One region of the Pseudoalteromonas sp. A22 genome, then DNA from elsewhere that is predicted to be linked to it. Evidence: predicted binding sites of a transcription regulator. Region 1 holds the regulator's gene; the other holds the start of a gene.
What was found. Region 1 encodes LexA, which represses DNA repair genes until DNA is damaged. Its sites were predicted from a motif close to TACTGTATNNNNATACAGTA; they were not measured.
Positions count from the first base shown of each region.

Region 2: a site for LexA is predicted at 1,461-1,480, ahead of GSF04_RS09930 (DNA topoisomerase III). Genes of this name have one in related genera too.

Region 1 is NZ_CP047238.1:3,771,361-3,774,912, reverse strand. Features, by position in the region: rRNA gene GSF04_RS21970 (23S ribosomal RNA) at 1-738, shown strand, start outside; rRNA gene rrf (5S ribosomal RNA) at 856-969, shown strand; gene lexA (transcriptional repressor LexA) at 1,308-1,922, shown strand; gene coxB (cytochrome c oxidase subunit II) at 2,283-3,425, shown strand; gene ctaD (cytochrome c oxidase subunit I) at 3,425-3,552, shown strand, end outside.
Region 2 is NZ_CP047238.1:1,122,836-1,126,387, reverse strand. Features, by position in the region: gene GSF04_RS09930 (DNA topoisomerase III) at 1-1,451, opposite strand, end outside; gene GSF04_RS09925 (methyl-accepting chemotaxis protein) at 1,555-3,552, opposite strand, start outside.

The DNA of each region.
Region 1 (3,552 bases):
GAAATACCACCCTTGTAGTGTTGATGTTCTAACTTAGGCCCCTGAATCGGGGTTGAGGACAGTGCCTGGTGGGTAGTTTGACTGGGGCGGTCTCCTCCCAAAGAGTAACGGAGGAGCACGAAGGTTTGCTAAGTACGGTCGGACATCGTACGGTTAGTGTAATGGTAGAAGCAAGCTTAACTGCGAGACAGACACGTCGAGCAGGTACGAAAGTAGGTCATAGTGATCCGGTGGTTCTGAATGGAAGGGCCATCGCTCAACGGATAAAAGGTACTCCGGGGATAACAGGCTGATACCGCCCAAGAGTTCATATCGACGGCGGTGTTTGGCACCTCGATGTCGGCTCATCACATCCTGGGGCTGAAGTCGGTCCCAAGGGTATGGCTGTTCGCCATTTAAAGTGGTACGCGAGCTGGGTTTAGAACGTCGTGAGACAGTTCGGTCCCTATCTGCCGTGGGCGTTTGAGAATTGAGAGGGGCTGCTCCTAGTACGAGAGGACCGGAGTGGACGAACCGCTGGTGTTCGGGTTGTGATGCCAATTGCATTGCCCGGTAGCTACGTTCGGAACTGATAACCGCTGAAAGCATCTAAGCGGGAAGCAGGCCTCGAGATGAGTTCTCACTTTGACTTAGAGTCAACTGAAGGGCCGTTGAAGACTACAACGTTGATAGGCGAGATGTGGAAGTGCTGTGAGGCATTAAGCTAACTCGTACTAATTACCCGTGAGGCTTAACCATACAACGCCAAAGTGGTTTATAAGCGACAGAAGTTAATAGACTAAAGTAGACAAAAGAATTTAATAGCTTTTTCCGGATTTACATTGATGAGGGAGACTTCATTGATGAACAGAATTTCCTGGTGACTATAGCGTTTTGGACCCACCTGACCCCATGCCGAACTCAGAAGTGAAACAAAACAGCGTCGATGATAGTGTGGATTACCCATGTGAAAGTAGAACATCGCCAGGGCCAAATAAGAGAAACCCGTTGCAGCAATGTGACGGGTTTTTTGCTATGTGTGATTTGAAAACCTCGCGAGATGAACTCGCTCCCACTCCCACCACAGTATCAGCATAGTGCAACATGGTAGGTGGTGGTTAATCAGCCCTAAATCTTAATAATCTATTTCTTATTGCGTAGAGTCGTAGGTTATGCTCTGAGGCACAGACTTCACTTCTTGTTTAATGGTGCTCTAATTAATGCTATTAGCAAATACACTTAAAATATGTCGAATAAAGAAACATTTGCGATTTTTTTTGAGCTGTATATACTTACAGTAAATAAACCACTGTATGGAACACCAGTTAATGCGTCCTCTAACAAAACGACAAGAACAAATCTTTGAATTAATAAAAGTATTCATAAAAGATACTGGCATGCCTCCAACTCGTGCTGAAATAGCTGATGCTTTGGGTTTTAAGAGTGCAAATGCAGCGGAAGAGCATCTTAAGGCGCTTGCGAAAAAGGGAGTTATCGAAATGGTCCCAGGCGCAAGCCGAGGGATTCGACTTGTAGAGGATGAATCCGAACAACTTGGTTTACCTATTATTGGCCGTGTTGCTGCTGGTGAGCCTATTCTGGCAGAGCAACATGTAGAGAGCCACTGTAATGTAGATGCGAGTTTTTTTAAACCTAATGCTGATTACCTTTTAAGAGTTAATGGTATGAGCATGAAGGATATTGGCATTATGGATGGTGATCTACTAGCTGTTCACAGCACTCAGGTGGCTGAAAATGGCCAAGTGATAGTGGCTCGCGTAGAAGAGGACGTGACAGTTAAACGCTTTGAAAAGAAAGGGAAGAAAGTTTTATTGCATGCTGAGAATGAAGAATTTAAAGCGATTGAAGTGGATCTAGAGCATCAAAATTTCTCCATTGAAGGGTTAGCTGTCGGCGTTATCCGAAGTGCTGACTGGATGTAGTTTATGAGAGCGAGTGTAGCGTTAAATATAAAGTTGCGCTTGCTTTAACTATATTTTGTTTAAAAAGTGATAATTAACTTTTCTAACTATGTGAAAGTAGGATGATTATAGTGACTTTAATCATTTAGTAATATTTTTAGTTTTCTGATCTTTATACACTATTTTTCATCATTCTTTGTTTTACCCCCTATAGTTCCCAGTTTTGATTCTAAAGTCGGTCTTCTCGAAAATCTTGCAATTTGTTTGTTTTTTGACTAATTGGTTAATAGTCGTGCAGTAAGTCTATGTACAAATAGACAATATGACAGTCATCCAATAATAACAAAAGACAACCACGAGTTGTCTTGAAGGAGACGTCAAATGAAAATTTGTCGATTAGTTGTAGCATTCATCGCAGTGCTAATCGCCATGCCCTCACTTGCTAACAGCGCTTACAATATGAGGCAAGGTGTTACAGACATTAGTCATCAAGTGTATGAGCTTCACATGACCATATTTCTAATATGTTGCGTCATTGGGGTTATTGTATTCGGGATTATGTTTTGGGCGCTTATAAAACACAGAAAGTCAAAAGGCGTTGTTGCAGCGCAATTTCATGAAAGCACCAAAGTGGAAATACTTTGGACAGCAATTCCTTTCCTGATACTCATTGGTATGGCAATACCAGCCACAAAAACGCTTATTGCTATGGAAGACACGAGTAAAGCTGATCTGACCATTAAGGTCACAGGCTCTCAGTGGAAATGGCACTATGAGTATATGGGGCATGATGTTGAATTCTATTCTTTGCTCTCTACTCCGAAAGATGAAATTAGTGATCTCAAAGAAAAAAATGAAAATTACCTGCTTGAAGTTGATAAGCATTTAGTTATTCCCACCGATAGGAAAGTTCGCTTTTTGATGACCTCAGATGATGTCATCCATTCTTGGTGGGTGCCCGATTTTGCGGTGAAGAAGGATGCCAATCCAGGCTTTATAAATGAGGCATGGACAAAGGTAAACGATGAAGGAATTTACAGAGGCCAATGTGCTGAATTATGTGGCAAAGATCATGGCTTTATGCCTGTCGTTGTCGAGGCCGTAAGTCCCGATAAATTTGATAGTTGGCTCAACGATGCTAAAGCTGAAAAAGCAAAAGCAGAGGCTGAGTCACAAGCAGTTGCCCAACAAACCCTTTCGAAAGAAGAGTTAATGGAGGTTGGTGAACAAACTTACATGGCTTATTGCGCAGCTTGCCATCAACCAACCGGGCTTGGGCTACCAGGTGTCTTCCCTGCAATGAAAGGGAGTAAAGTCGTCACTGGAGATATTAAAGCTCATATAGATATTCTACTTTTAGGTCGCCCAGGAACTGCGATGCAATCTTTCGCAAAGCAATTAACAATCAAGCAGATAGCGGGGGTTATCACCTATAAAAGAAATAGTTGGGGTAATGACACCGGCGATGTTATTCAGCCAAGCCAAATACAGCGTGAGATAGATGCATTAGAGGAGGGTAAGTAATGAGTGCCATCGTAGAAGAACATTCACACCATACAGCTCCAAAAGGCTTAAAGCGCTGGCTGTTTACCACTAATCATAAAGACATTGGAACTCTGTATTTATTGTTCTCACTAACCATGTTTTTAAT
Region 2 (3,552 bases), 1.4 Mb from region 1:
GTTTGCTTTTCTTTAACTTCACCTTTCTCGCATAAAAGTTGCTCTCCCACCTGTAACTTCGGCAATAGGCTTTCTTTTTCTACCTCATGACCTTTAAACAGTATCTTGAATCCTTGATCTGTTATTTGCTTCGCTTGTGCTTTGAATTGACCACCACTAATCTCCAACTCCACTTTAGTTTCATTGTAGCGGTAGGGATGAAAGAATTGCGCAAGATACTGTACAGAGATAAGTTGATAGACCTGCAACTCTCTATGCCCAAGCTGAGCACTGCGGAGCTTTTTAGTGGTTGGAATGATGGCGTGATGCGCTTCTACCTTTTTATCATTCCAACACGCTCCTTTTAGATTCATATCAGCTAACTTAATAAACTTACTGTCTATTCCCTGATTGTGATTAGCAGCCGCAATGACTTGCTCTCTTTCAACAAAGTGTTCTTGTGGTAGATAACGGTTATCTGATCTCGGGTAAGTGATCAGTTTATGTTTCTCATAGAGTGCCTGACAAATATCCAACACTTGCTGAGCTGATAAACCGTAGCGCTTATTTGCGTCAATCTGTAAAGAAGAAAGGTTATAGGGTAACGGCGGGTTTATCTTTTTTGGTTTCGTTTCAACCTTATTTATTGTTGCTTGCTTTTGACTGATCCGATCCGCAACGTTTTCGGCTAAGGCTTTAACCAGAACACGCCCATCTTCGTCCATATAGGGCTTACATGCTTCACTTGGTACCCACTTAGCTTCAAAAACACCCCAATTTGGTTTATTGATGTGTGCAATCACCTCATAAAATGGTTTAGATACAAAGTTCTCTATTTCTAAATCTCTCCTAACAACCAAACCAAGTACCGGAGTTTGCACTCTGCCAACCGACAAGACGGTATTCACTCCCGCTTTTTGCCCGGCCAACGTAAATGCTCTGGTTAAATTCATCCCAAATAGCCAATCAGCTCTAGCTCTTGCAAGCGCAGATACACTTAAAGGAACAAATTCTTGATTAGAACGTGTCGAAGCCAATGCCTTTTTCACAGCTTGTGGGTTTAAATCACTGATCAACAAACGTCGGATCGTTGCTCTTTTCCGCTCTGGCAAATTTACGAATTGAAATACTTCGTCCACGAGCAATTGCCCTTCTCTATCTGGATCTCCAGCATGGTAGATTTCATCGGCTTTTGCGAGTAACTTTTTTAAAGTGCTAAGCTGCTTTTTTGTTTTTGGCTTTGCCTTGAACTGCCATTGAGTAGGCACGATTGGTAGATCATGAAACTGCCATTTTTTGTATTTGGCGTCGTAGTCTTCAGGTTCTGCTTGTTCCAACAGGTGACCTATACACCAAGAAACCACATCACCATTCGCGACTTCTATATAACCATCTTGTTTTTTATGTGGTTTTGGTAAGACATCGGCAATTGCCCGACCTAAAGAGGGTTTTTCAGCGATATAGAGTTTCATGATTAGCTTAACTGTATATAGATACAGTTATCATAGTGAATTTTGACGAAAAACGCCATAGCTGCAAAGAGACTGTCTCCAGTCTCTTTGCAAACCAACAAACTTACGTTCTTAATAAATTAAGTTGCTTGTGTTTTTGTTCGACTATCAGCGTCATTGAACTGGCCGCTTGCTCTACTTCATCTGCGAACTTCGAAAGCTCAGCAGCGGCATCTGAAATGCCCGTTGTATTTGTATTAATTTCTTCGGTAACCATGCTTTGCTCTTCCGCAGCCGTCGCAATTTGTGTTACTTCATTAGAAATGCTCGTCAACTCAGCAACTAGGGTACTCATTAACCTAGCCGATTCTTGGCAATAACTCACTGCATCTTCACCTAACTGCACAGAGCTCTCAATAATCCGGCCTGAGTTCGCGACCTCACTCTGTAAATTATCTATTAGTTTACTAATGTCGTCCGTTGAGGCCTGTGTTTTTGACGCCAAAGCTCGAACTTCGTCGGCAACAACCGCAAAGCCGCGCCCTTGCTCCCCCGCCCTTGCCGCTTCAATTGCTGCGTTTAAGGCCAGTAAATTAGTTTGTTCTGCAATGGCTCTGATCACCTCTAGTATTTTGGAAATATCATCACTGCGCTCAGATACCTTCACGACCGCTTGTTTTGCATCAATAACTTGATCCGCCATTGATTGCACCGTTTCAGTTGTTTTAATGATACTTTGTTCGCTTTGCTGAACTTGATCAGCAGCCTGATTCGTACTTGCAGCCGCTTTTTCCGACGCCCGAGCCACCTCTGAAGCAGTTGCACTAAGTTCGTTAATTGCAGTAACTACGCTATCTATTTCCAAATGCTGATTAGCAACTTTGTTTTTGATGTTTATCGCGGCTTCTGTTGTTCGATGCGACTGCTCATAGGAAGATTCAGCAAGACCTTTGAGGTCATCAATCATCTTTCGTAGTTTATCAGTAAAGCGGTTAAAGCCATGCGCCAAGGCAATCAACTCAGCATGATGACTCACTTCTAGCTCATGCGTTAAATCGCCTTCGCTAGAAGCTAAGTTCTCTACCCGCTCCTGAATATGCGTAAGCGGCCCGATAATTGTGTTCACTAATACCACCGCAATGGCAATGCCAATAACAGCAATAACAATACCGATAATAAGCATCCAGCGACCAACGGAGTTTGTCGACTCCTCCAGCTGACTTTGCAGCGTTGTAGCAGAACTAAGTGCAATTGCCTTAGGTAGTTCGATTACAAGAGACCAAGTGGTATTTGGCAACGCAATGTTGATAGGTACTGCTACGACTAAATCTTCACCAAGCTCTTTAATCCCAGAACCTGTATGCAGCGATTTTAACACCTCCGCCCTATCTGACTTTGTCGACTCTGCAAGTGGGCGGGCTAAATTCTTGTAGTGACTAGAACCCACAACAAGACCCAGCTCACTTAACAAGGTTACTTTAGCGGCTCCTGAGTAAAGCGAGTTTGAGAGCTCGTCGACCATAGTTTGAAAAATCGGCAAATTTACATCTACGCCCACTAAGCCTCTAAATTGACGATTGACCACGACTGGTGTGGTCAATGAGGTCATCAGCATTTTGTTGCCCGGAGAAATTTCATATAAATAGGGCTCCATGATACAAGGCGCTATTTTATCTTTTGCGCACAGATACCACTCGGCTTCTCGTAGGCCAAATTCATTGATTGCATCGGCATATTTTTCTTCTGCCGACTCAACTTTTTGTTGCATCGGGCCATTGGCTTCTTGAGTAAAGTAGAGCTCTAAGGTACCAGCGCCCGGCACAGAGTGACTCGAACCACCTTGATTACTGGCATCATTGCCATCGTAACCATTCGGTTCAAACTGCGCATACATAGAAGACACAAAGCGATTTTGCTTTAGCGCACCATTGACAATTTCTTGTACTTGTTCACGGCTCAGAGGATCCTGTGTGGCGGTATGAGATAGTACACCCGCCAAAGTATAAGGAACACGATAGGCTTCATTGATAAAGCCAGCCACACGTTGCCCATATTGATTGCCTTTAGCGATAAGGCCTTGGGATATTTCATCATAAATCGCTTGTTGGACCCCTTCACTTTG